DNA from 2 places in the Paenibacillus konkukensis genome. Region 2 is predicted to be linked to the other one. Evidence: riboswitches for the same ligand, from Rfam matches in the RefSeq annotation. Region 2 holds a riboswitch; the other holds the start of a gene.
The links. A riboswitch is a leader RNA that binds a small molecule or an ion and turns the genes downstream of it on or off. The one in region 2 is predicted to bind cyclic di-AMP.
Positions count from the first base shown of each region.

Region 1 (5,993 bases), 3.7 Mb from region 2:
GTCGGCAAGCCGCTGGCCGAGCTGTCGCTGGAGACGCTGCCGGATTTGAAGGCGGATTATATTTTCTATGTCAATCAGAATGCGAACGGCAACGAACAAACGAATCTTATTCTCGATAACGAAGTATGGAAGCGGCTGCCCGCCGTTCAGCAGGGCCACGCCTACGAGGTCGATTACGGCAATTGGATTAACGGAGGCATCCTTGCCAACGAGAAGACGATTGACGATGTGCTGAAGCTGTTGAAACGATAGGCGTTCCGTTGCAAGGACGCACGCAGGCGCAGCCGCAAGATCAGAGCGGATCACCCTCTGGTCTTTTTGGTTGTTTAGGAAATGATGCGCAGCAAATTCCTGTGGATATCCTGGGGCTCCTCCGAAAGGAATGTCTAACCATAGAACGAACCCAGAGGAATGGTTAGACGCCGATCCAGCTTAGGCTGGATGCGGACGGAATAAGCTTCAGAGCATCACTACCCTGGAAATTACTCTTGGTACCCCATTTCCATTGTCTGTGGTGCCGCGTCGGCGGCATGGATGGCTTTTGGGGGATTTGTTCCGTTATGGCGGAAGCCGGAGAGAGGAGAACGGGCACGAATGCTGAAACAATTTTTTGCTTATTACAAGCCTTACAAAAAGTTATTTATCATCGATTTTTGCTGCGCCGTATTTTCGGCTTTGCTGGAGCTTGGATTTCCGCTGGCCGTCAACCAATTCGTCGACAAGCTGCTGCCGAGCGGCAACTGGCGGCTGATTTTATGGTCGTGTCTCGGCTTGCTTGCCGTCTATGCGCTGAACAGCGCGCTGCAGTATATCGTCACTTACTGGGGACATAAGCTGGGCATCAACATTGAAACCGATATGCGGCGCAAGCTGTTCGAGCATGTGCAGAAGCTGTCGTTCCGCTTCTTCGACAACAACAAGACGGGAACGCTGTTATCGCGGATGACCAGCAATTTGATGGAAATCGGGGAGATGGCGCATCACGGACCGGAGGACGTATTTATCGCGGTCATGACGCTGCTCGGCGCATTCGCGCTGATGCTGGCGATCAATTGGAAGCTGGCCCTGCTCACGGTCATTGTCATTCCGGGCTTGATCTTCCTGGCGATGCATTTTAACCGCAAAATGATTCAGGCGTTCCGGCGCATGTTCAGGGACATCGGAGAGTTTAACGCGCGGGTGGAGGATAGCATCGGGGGCATTCGCGTTGTGCAATCTTTCACGAACGAAGAACACGAAGCGAAATTGTTCGCTCACAATAACGAGCAGTACCGGCAAACGAAGTTTTTTTCCTATAAAGTTCAGGCGCAGAACGCGTCGGCCAGTTACTTTCTGACGCGGATGATCATTTTGTTCGTTCTTGTGTGCGGCACGTGGTTCGTCATCCGGGGGGAGCTGACGAGCGGGGAATTCGTCGGATTCCTGCTGCTGTCGAACGTGCTGCTCGGACCGATCAACAAGATCGGGGCCGTTATCGAGAGTTATCCGAAGGGCATTGCCGGATTCAAGAGCTACCTGGAGCTGCTGGAGACGGAGCCGGATATTGCCGAAGCGCCGGAGGCGGTCGATCCGGGTAAGCTGCGCGGCGACATCCGTTTTCACGACGTTACCTTCGGGTACGAGCAGGGGAGAAACGTCATCAGCCAGATGAGTTTGACTATTCATGCCGGGGAGACGGTGGCTCTGGTCGGCCCTTCCGGCGCGGGGAAAACGACGATGCTCAGCCTTTTGCCGCGTTTTTACGAGGTGAACGCAGGCAGCATTACGGTCGACGGCATCGATATCCGCAAGATGAAGCTGGCTGCCCTTCGCGGCCAAATCGGCATTGTTCAGCAGGACGTATTCCTGTTCTCCGGCACGATTCGCGATAATATCGCCTACGGCGAGCTGGACGCTGCGGAAGAGCAAATATGGGAAGCCGCCCGCAGAGCGCGGCTGGAGGAGTTTATACGGTCGCAGCCCGACGGCTTGATGACGGTGATCGGCGAGCGGGGCGTGAAGCTGTCCGGAGGCCAGAAGCAGCGGCTTTCCATTGCGAGAATGTTCCTTAAGAATCCTCCGATTCTCATTTTGGATGAGGCGACCTCCGCATTGGATTCGGAGACGGAGAAAGCGATCCAGCAGTCGTTGAACGAGCTGGCCGCAGGACGCACGACCTTGATCATCGCGCACCGGTTGGCGACGATCCAGAACGCGGACCGCATCATCGTGATGACGGAGCAGGGAATTCGGGAGCAGGGACGGCACGAAGAGCTGCTCGCCGCCCAAGGCGCTTACACTCAGCTGCATCAGGCCCAATTCGGGCTTAAGTGATTTTCCATTGAATTTCCAGGTATCGTTCATGTAAAATGGATAATGCTGCTGATTACGATTACAAAGGAGTTCTTATGCCCCAGATCGACATGCCTTCTGTCATTCTATTAATTTTTGCGGCGCTTGGCATATTGAGCAACAACAATTCGATTACCGTGGCCGTCGTCTTCCTGCTGCTGCTGCGGGTGTTGAACGTGCAGCAGGCTTTTCCGTGGATTGAAAAGTACGGCCTGACGGCCGGCATTATCGTCTTGACGATAGGGATTATGGCGCCGCTGGCGAGCGGCAAAATTACGTTTCAAACGTTGTACGAATCGGTATTCCACTGGAAATCGCTGCTTGCGGTGGCGATCGGCATGCTGGTCGCTTATTTGGGCGGGCGCGGCGCGATGCTGATGACGAATCAGCCGACGGTCGTAACGGGCATTCTGCTGGGCACCGTGCTCGGAGTCGCTTTCTTGAAGGGCGTTCCCGTAGGCCCGCTTATCGCAGCGGGAATTTTATCCTTATTTTTAGGCAAATGATGGCAGTATTTGCGGCGCGTACCCACCGATATGCCGGAAGGAGAACGAATATACTGTAAATAGCTTCGCGAAGTAAACATGCCGAATCGGCACAGCATAAGTGACCGTACGGGGGATGCTTTATTGGGGTGAATGTTTGCGCGGCCTCGCGCCAAGCGAATAGGGGAAAACCTCTCCCTAACCCGTCAACTAACCTCGGAGGCTTTTGGGAGGAATTGAACGTTGAAGTTGTTTGGCAAAGCTTTAATTGTATCCTGCGCGTTTATTTCGTGCGCGCTTTTTTCGGCCGTGCATGCTCAGGCCGCCCCGGAAGACGCAGTGAAGATTCAAGTCAATGACAAGCTGGTCGATTTTCCGGAAACGAAGCCGGTTTTGGACGCGAACTCTCAGCTGCAGGTTCCGTTCCGCCCCCTGATGGAAAACCTCGGCTATAAGGTCGAATGGGTGCAGGAGGGCAGAGAAGTCAAAGTAACGATGAGCAAAGGCGATCAGAACATGACGCTGAAAACCGGCGACGATTTCGTAGTCGTCAACGGCAAGCAAGTGAAGGTGAACTCGATGATCGGGATGGCGCAAGGCAGCGTATACGTTCCTCTGCGCTTCGTATCCGAGACGCTGGGAAGCGAGGTGCAATGGGATAACGATAATCAAATCGCCATTGTCGACGCGGACGGGAAATATCATGCTCCGGCCTGGTACAAGCCCAAGCAGGACGATAAGCTGCTGAAGTACGCCCAAGCTTATATGGGCATTCCGTACGTATGGGGAGGCAGCTCGCCGGCCGGCTTTGACTGCTCGGGCTTCGTGAAGTTTGTTTTCTCGAATGTCCGCGGAATCGAACTGCCCCGAACGTCCAACGAAATGTATGATAGCACGGGCGTTGCCGTAGCGTCTCCGAAACCGGGCGATCTCGTATTTTTCGCTAACGGACGCCTGTCCCATGTCGGCATTTATATGGGCAACGGCCAGTTCATTTCGGCAACGACGTCGTACGGGGTTCATATCGACTCGCTGTACAGTTCGTACTGGGGAAGCAGGTACATAGGAGCTAAAAGCTTGTAACGTTGTGCAGTATAAGAGTCCCCATGCTTAATGGATTATTATCGAAAAAGGATATAATAGGAATTTATGACAAACAGGCTGTCTAGGTCAGCCTGTTTGTTTGGTTCTTGGCCCCAAAAACGTCGGCGCTTGCAGCCGGCGTCTTTTATTTATACAGGATATCGTTCTTCAAGGTCGCCACATGCTCCAGCACCTGTGAAATTTCTTTTTCCTGAACGCCGAAATGGGCGAGCGCGTCGTGCAGATGCCCGGCCACCGCATCAAAGTGCACGGGCTGCAAATTCATGCCTTCATGGGCTTTGGCCATCGATTTGCCCGAATATTGATTCGGCCCGCCGAGCGCGAAGCTGATAAATTTGGCCTGATGTCTGCGTTGTTTCTCCATATCGGTATGCTCAAAAAAATGTTTGATCGTGTCGTCCGCAAGAATGCGTTTGTAAAATTCATCGACAACCTTCGAAATGCTGTCTTCTCCGCCTAATTGTTCGTACAGTGTCATGATAAGCTCCTTCCGATGGATAGATTGCGTACAGTAATTTGTCCGTTTTTCTCCAAAATATTCATGGAACGCTTAAAAGGCAATGATAGCTCTCCGCATCCGCATAACATGCAAAATGAAAGGAAATGTTAGCTATGTTTAAGTCAATTTGGGAGGTGACGGCTACATGCCAATATCGTCGTTAGCGCCGCATGAATCGATGGAGCTTCATGAAGCGCTCAATTTCAAAACGCTTTGCCTGGCCAAGTCCAAACTGATGCAGGGCCTTGTATTCGACCGGGATCTGAAAGCTTTATTGCAAAAGGATGTGGAGCAGTCCATTCAAGCGATCGCCGAGCTGCAGGCGCTTTATGCGAAAGCCCCGTTTCTAGCCGCGGTGCCCGCTAGTCGTCCGGACCCTATCATAAACTAAGGTGTGATCAGTATGAATAGCGATCATTTAGATCCGATTAACGCATTAAATATGCCGGAATTAGCGGATATGACCTTGGCTGCGGATTTTCTTATGCGGGCGAAGGAGGGCGTTCGCAATGCGGCCATCGCTTTGACGGAAACGGTCACTCCGGAAGCAAGGACGCTGCTGAAGACGCAGCTGAGCCAAAGTCTTGCGATGCACCGGGAAATTATGGAGCTGATGATAGACAAGAAATGGTTCCATCCGTACGAGCTGAGCGAGCAATACAAGCTGGATCAATTATCTGCCAAAAATACGGTTATGATCGGGCAAATGAATTTATTTCCGGGAGACACGTCCCGTAAAGGGATGTTCGACCGGACGCCGGACGAGCCGAGCGGAGGAAAGCTGTCATGAAAGCTGTCACTTATCAAGGAATTAAGCAGGTCGCGGTCAAGGAAGTGCCGGACCCGAAGATCGAAAAGCCGGACGATATGATCGTGAAGCTGACAACGACGGCCATATGCGGCTCGGACCTGCATCTGATCCACGGGATGATTCCGAATTTGCAGGAAAATTACGTGATCGGACATGAACCGATGGGCATCGTGGAGGAAGTGGGGCCCGAAGTTAGCAAGCTGAAAAAGGGAGACCGCGTCATCATCCCGTTCACGATCGCGTGCGGCGAATGCTTTTACTGCAAACATCAACTGGAAAGCCAATGCGACAATTCCAACGAAAACGGCGATATGGGGGCCTATTTCGGCTATTCCGGATCAACGGGAGGCTACGCCGGCGGGCAGGCCGAATATTTGCGCGTGCCGTTCGCCAATTTCACTCATTTCAAAATTCCCGAGAGCTGCGAAGAGCCGGATGAGAAGCTGTGTCTGATCGCCGATGCCATGACGACCGCCTTCTGGAGCGTCGATAACGCCGGAGTGAAAGAAGGCGATACGGTGATTGTGCTCGGCTGCGGCCCGATCGGGCTGCTGGCGCAAAAGTTTTGCTGGCTGAAGAAAGCGGGGCGCGTCATCGCGGTCGATTATGTCGATTACCGGCTGCAGCATGCCAAGCAAACGAATCAAGTGGAAACGATTCATTTCGAACAATATCCGAATGTCGGGCAGCATTTGAAGGAAATGACGAAAGGCGGGGCCGACGTCGTCATCGATGCGGTCGGTATGGACGGCAAGATGAGCGA
Region 1 is NZ_CP027059.1:567,342-573,334, reverse strand. It holds gene SK3146_RS02430 (ABC transporter substrate-binding protein) at 1-252, shown strand, start outside; gene SK3146_RS02425 (ABC transporter ATP-binding protein) at 595-2,313, shown strand; gene SK3146_RS02420 (DUF441 domain-containing protein) at 2,388-2,837, shown strand; cyclic di-AMP (ydaO/yuaA leader) riboswitch at 2,907-3,056, shown strand; gene SK3146_RS02415 (C40 family peptidase) at 3,060-3,899, shown strand; gene SK3146_RS02410 (group I truncated hemoglobin) at 4,045-4,398, opposite strand; gene SK3146_RS02405 (spore gernimation protein GerQ) at 4,565-4,810, shown strand; gene SK3146_RS02400 (spore coat protein) at 4,823-5,209, shown strand; gene SK3146_RS02395 (zinc-dependent alcohol dehydrogenase) at 5,206-5,993, shown strand, end outside.
Region 1: linked by a shared signal. The riboswitch ahead of SK3146_RS02415 (C40 family peptidase) and the one ahead of SK3146_RS20805 (resuscitation-promoting factor) in region 2 are both predicted to bind cyclic di-AMP.

Region 2 (5,993 bases):
GAATTACCTTAGTAAGAAGTGCTATCCTTATTATAACCTATATTTCTTATTTTGTCACAGGTATTGGCATTTCCGATAAACATTCGTGACAAACAATTTTACCTTTGAAATAAGAAACATTTTCAGCGTTGCCGCAGAAGATACATGCAGGCTCATATTTTTTCAACATGATGCGCTCGCCGTCCACATAAATTTCCAAAGCGTCTTTCTCGCCGATGCCAAGTGTTCTGCGAAGCTCAATAGGAATAACGACGCGACCCAGCTCGTCGACCTTTCTAACAATACCAGTAGATTTCATCATATATATAAGTCCCCTCTCAAAAATTTATCGTCATGATTCGACATAATTCTTGATATTTATGATACCAACCATTCCCAAAATAGTCAACTAGCAATTTGCAAATTTTAGCGTTAAAATATGGAAGAATAGACCCCCAGAAGGGGGAATATACGAGAAAAGCTGCCAAACCTTGTGAAATCGGCATCTTTCTAATATAGTTCAAACATAGTATTATGAATATATTCCATATCCAAGAAAAAAATTCAAGTCAAATGTTGTTCACATTTGGAAGATTAATACGACATCATTCGACAAACATGCGGCTTTTCCGTCTCAGTTTTTTGTCGAAAATTCAAGCTTAAGGGAGGTTAGGCATATGTCCGGTTTATTACAAGAAGAAAAAGTGTTTAAAGATCCCGTTCATAAATACATTTACGTCCAGGATCAAACCATATGGAATTTGATCAACACGAAGGAATTTCAGCGTCTCCGCCGAATCCGGCAGCTGGGCACCTGCTTTCTGACCTTTCACGGAGCGGAACACAGCCGGTTTTCGCACTCCCTCGGAGTATATGAGGTTACGCGGAAAATCATTTCGCAGTTCGAGCGCAACGGTTACGAGGATTGGCCGCGCGAAGAACGGCTGCTCTGCCTATGCGCCGCTTTGCTGCATGACGTCGGCCACGGCCCGTTCTCCCATTCCATCGAAAAAACGTTCGGCACTCACCATGAAGAGTGGTCTTGCCGCATCGTTCTCGGCGACACGGAAGTGAACCGGGTGTTGAAAGAAGTGTCGCCGACCTTCCCGCAGAAGGTTGCCGGCGTCATCGCCAAAACGTACAATGAAGAAATTGTCGTCAGCCTCGTATCGAGCCAGCTCGACGCCGATCGGATGGACTACTTGCTGCGCGATGCTTACTTTACCGGCGTCAATTACGGAATGTTCGATCTGGAGCGCATTTTACGCGTTATGCGGCCGTTCCAAGGCCATATTGTCGTCAAGGAGAGCGGCATGCATGCGGTGGAAGATTACCTGATGTCCCGGTATCAAATGTATTGGCAGGTGTATTTCCACCCTGTGACCCGAAGCGCAGAGGTCATTTTGCACAAAGTTTTTCAGAGAGCTAAACAATTATATGAAGAAAATTACGAGTTCTCGTTCATGCTCTCTCCGCTGCTGAGCCTGTTTCGCCAGACGCTCAGCGTGGACGAGTACCACCTGCTGGACGAAGCCTTCATGCAGACGGTGCTTATGCAGTGGTCCCGCGAAGCGGACGAGGTTTTATCCGATCTGTGTTCCCGCTTTCTTAACCGTCGTTTATTCAAGTACGTCATGCTGGAGCACATCGACGTTCAGCAAATCGAAAGGCTGCGGGAGACGATGGCTGGCCTTGGTCTGGACCCGGCCTTTTACCTCGAAATTGATTTCCCTTCGGATCTTTCGTATGATGTCTATCGTCCGGGAGAGCATGACGAAAAACTGCCGATTTTGCTGCTCGATCAAAGGGACACGTTAACGGAAATTTCGCGTAAGTCGGAAATTGTCCGTTCCATCAGCGGCATCCATATGGGCAAGTACCATTTGTATTTCCCCGAGGAGCTGCTCAGAGCCGCTCCCGGCGCTCTGACCGAGGAGCAGCGGAAGCTGCTGCGGCTGGAATAAAGGCCCGGCCGTACCCGATTTTCCCATCACCATATAAAGGAGATTTCGCGTTCAAATGATTACAGACACTCACGCTCACTTAAATGCACCAGAGTTCGATGAGGATCGACAAGAGGTCATCCAGCGCGCGGTTGAGAACGGAATCAGTCGAATCGTCAATGTCGGATTTAACCGGGAAACGATTCCGAGCTCTATCGCCTTGGCGGAGCAATACGACTTCATTTACTCCACAGTCGGCTGGCACCCGCAGGATGCCAAAGATATGTCCCCGGAAGATCTGGAATGGATCGAGCAGCTATGCTCGCACGACAAGGTCGTAGCGATCGGCGAGATCGGCCTTGATTATTACTGGGATACGTCCCCGAAGGATGTACAGGATCGGGTGTTCCGCGAGCAGATCAGGCTTGCCCGCAAGCTTGGCATGCCGATAGTGATCCATAACCGCGATGCGCATCAGGATATTATCCGGATTCTCCGCGAAGAGAAGGCGGCCGAGGTCGGCGGCGTCATGCACTGCTTCTCCGGCAGCTGGGAAACGGCCAAGCTTTGTCTGGACATGAACTTCCATATTTCCTTCGGGGGCCCCGTCACGTTCAAAAACGCGAAACAGCCGAAAGAAGTGCTGGAGAAGGTTCCCATGGACCGGCTGCTCATCGAAACGGACGCTCCTTATTTGACTCCGCACCCTTATCGCGGCAAGAGAAACGAAACCGCATATGTGAAATTAGTCGCAGAAACCGCTGCTCAAATTAAAGGGATTTCCCTGGAAGAGCTGGCTCACGCGACTACGAAAAATGCAGTTAGATTGTTCGGTTTACGCTAGACAAATAGGGGGGTCAAGACAGCCCTTTTTTAGTCGGAAACGCGATAATCGAAGAAAATGGCATGAAAAACTAAGACATGGTTAGAAAAACAAGGGTCCAATTCGTAAAATCGCGCTTAAAAAACGGTTTTGGACGAAAATGAATCTTTTTTGCCGAGTTTGTATACTTTACAACATCGCATCCGACAGCGTAAACTCAATATTAACTTAATACGATTACCATTTTTCCACTATCGCTGAGTTTCCATAAGGGAAACGGGGGAACCGTAATTGGACCCGTCTTATTTTTCAATAAGACTAAGGTCACATTTTCTGGGGTGAGTCTTGGAGAGGTTAAGATCAAGATGATATTAACGCTTATCCAAGTAGGGCGACTCTCAAGTCCGAATCCGTCAGCTAACCTCGTAAGCGTAAGAGAGAGGTAACGATTGTCGTGTGCTTTATTTCATTAACTTGATGAAATAATCAAAGTCACGGGAAGAGTCCTCTTTCCGATGACTTTTTTTATGTTCTCCCGTCAACGTGATATTTGTCCGACAACATAATTGACTTTTAGAGAACGGGGAGGTGCTGGCCGCACGCAGGACCAGAAACGATATGGATCGAAAGGTTGCAGCCCTTAGTGGACCACTAGGAATGTTACATTTCGCTGAAGGGCGAGAAATTGGCGAAGCCGGTCTTCAGTGAAAGAGCGTCGACAGACGTTATCCGTTAACCACAGATTGCAAAACTTAAACCATAGTCGCGTCAGATCAAACATGCGTAACACTCGACGGCGGGGCTTTGAAGGAGGACCGAACTAGTGGGAGCTATTCAACACGAGCAAACCCATGTAAGACGATCATCCAGCATGTCCTTCGCATTGCGATGGAAGCATGAAAACTTGCGTATGATATCCACCACTGCACTTATTTCATTCGCTTTGACTTTCATGTTCTTAATAATGTTATACGGTACGGCTACCAAGAAGGTGACCGTCGTTGTGAACGGACAAGAGACCGTTGTTTATACCAAACAATGGGATCTGCAGCGTTTACTGGATGAGCAACAGATTCAAGTCGGGGAGCATGATCGACTCTCCGCTGCGCTGGATTCGAAGGTGAAGACGGGGGACCGTATTACCATCGACCACGCGAAGCCGGTTCAGCTTACGGCTGACGGTGAAACGAAGACGATCTACACGGTGGCCAAGACCGTAGGAGACGCGTTGCATGAATTGAACGTGCCCGTCGGAGAACTGGATAAGGTGAGCCCGGAGCTGGAGGCGTCGCTGCCGGATAGCGGTGCGGTACAAATTGTCCGGGTGAAGAAAGAGCTTGAGGAAGTATCGGAAAAAATCGCGTTTGACGTTGTGAAGAAAAACGATCCGCAGCTTGTAAAGGGCAAAGAACAAGTTGTGCAAGAAGGCCAGGAAGGCGAAGTCTTGAAGAAAAAAGAAAAACGCTTTGAAGACGGAGTGCTTGTCTCCGAACAGGTGGTTGACCAACAGGTCAAAACGGAAAAAGTCAATAAAGTGGTTGCCGTAGGTACGAAAAATCCGGTTGTAATTTTATCGGCGTCATCGCCGAATCTTCAAGAAGTAACCAAGAGCGGCGTATCCTTCGGCGTGAAGCAGGTCATTAACAATGTAACGTTAACGGCTTATTCCGCAGGCGCGGCTTCGACAGGCAAAAGCGCGGAACACCCGCAATACGGTGTGACGTCAACGGGCACGAGAGTAACGGAAGGTCGAACAATTGCAGTGGACCCCAAGGTGGTTCCGCTGGGCTGGTGGGTGTATATCGACGGCCTGGGCTTCCGCAGAGCGGAAGATACCGGCAGCGCGGTGAAAGGGAACATTATCGACGTGTATTTCGACAGCAATGACTATGCTAACCGCTTTGGCATGAAGCGAGGATACACCGTTTATGTGATCGGACCGAAGAAGCCGACCGCGGACTAAGGGGCTGCAATTAGGGAAGACTCATTATATATACGGCAAGAGGAATGAGAAGAGGGATGCCTCTTCTTTTTTCTGTGTGAAGAACATTACCGCAAGGAAGCGCGAGACGCCCTTGGCTTTGTACGAGAGAAGGTAGTAAGATGATTAAGGAAATCATTGTGGTGGAAGGCAAGGACGACACCGTCGCCATTAAGCGGGCGGTAGAGGCCGAAACGATCGAGACCGGCGGGTCGGCGATCAACGATGAGATCATTAAGCGGATCAAGCTCGCGCAGCAGCGCCGCGGCGTTATTGTGCTGACGGACCCCGATCATGCCGGAGAGCGTATCCGCAAGATTATTACGGCGCGCGTACCGGGCTGCAAGCATGCGTTCATTACGCAGGAGGAGGCTACGAGCCGCGGCGACATCGGCGTCGAGAACGCCTCGCCGGAGACGATCCGCAAAGCGTTATCCAATCTGCGGACGGATTATGAAGCGGCGGAGTCGGATATAACGTGGGAGGATTTGATTAACGCCGGCATGATCGTGCATCCTCAGGCCGCCGCAAGGCGGATGGAGATGGGCAGACAGCTCGGCATCGGCTACTGCAACGGGAAGCAGTTTTATAACCGCTGCCGGATGTTTCGGATTTCCCGCGAAGAATTCGCTGTAGCGTGGAAGCAACTTGAGAAAAAAGAGGGTTAAAGATGGATACGATAAGATCAGGTGTACAGGAGGACATTGCCTCCCCGAAAAAAACAAAGGAGCTGTTGCAGCGCCATGGCTTCACGCTAAAAAAAAGCTTGGGGCAGAACTTTTTGATCGATCCTAACATTTTGTACAAGATCGTATCGGCTGCGGGATTGGATTCGGCCAAGGGCGCGCTGGAGATTGGCCCCGGCATCGGAGCGCTGACGCAGCAGCTTGCCAAAACGGCAGGACGCGTCGTAGCGATTGAGATCGACCAGAGGCTGCTGCCGTTGCTGGAGGAGACGCTGGAGCCGTATCCGAACGCGAGCGTCGTTCAGGGCGATGTGCTCAAGGTCGATCTGAAGCCGCTGTTCGAGCAGTATTTCCAAGGCTTCGAGCCGGTGAGCGTCGTAGCTAACCTGCCCTATTACATTACGACGCCGATTATTATGAAGCTGCTGGAGGAGAAGCTGCCGCTGGAGCATATCGTCGTCATGATTCAAAAGGAAGTGGCCGAACGGATGTCGGCGCGGCCCGGAGGCAAAGATTACGGCAGTTTAAGCATTGCGGTGCAATATTATTGCGAGCCGGAGCTGGTGACGATTGTCCCTCAT
Region 2 is NZ_CP027059.1:4,788,757-4,794,749, forward strand. It holds gene SK3146_RS20790 (AbrB/MazE/SpoVT family DNA-binding domain-containing protein) at 47-301, opposite strand; gene SK3146_RS20795 (HD domain-containing protein) at 657-1,943, shown strand; gene SK3146_RS20800 (TatD family hydrolase) at 1,999-2,766, shown strand; cyclic di-AMP (ydaO/yuaA leader) riboswitch at 2,991-3,192, shown strand; gene SK3146_RS20805 (resuscitation-promoting factor) at 3,569-4,708, shown strand; gene rnmV (ribonuclease M5) at 4,849-5,394, shown strand; gene rsmA (16S rRNA (adenine(1518)-N(6)/adenine(1519)-N(6))-dimethyltransferase RsmA) at 5,397-5,993, shown strand, end outside.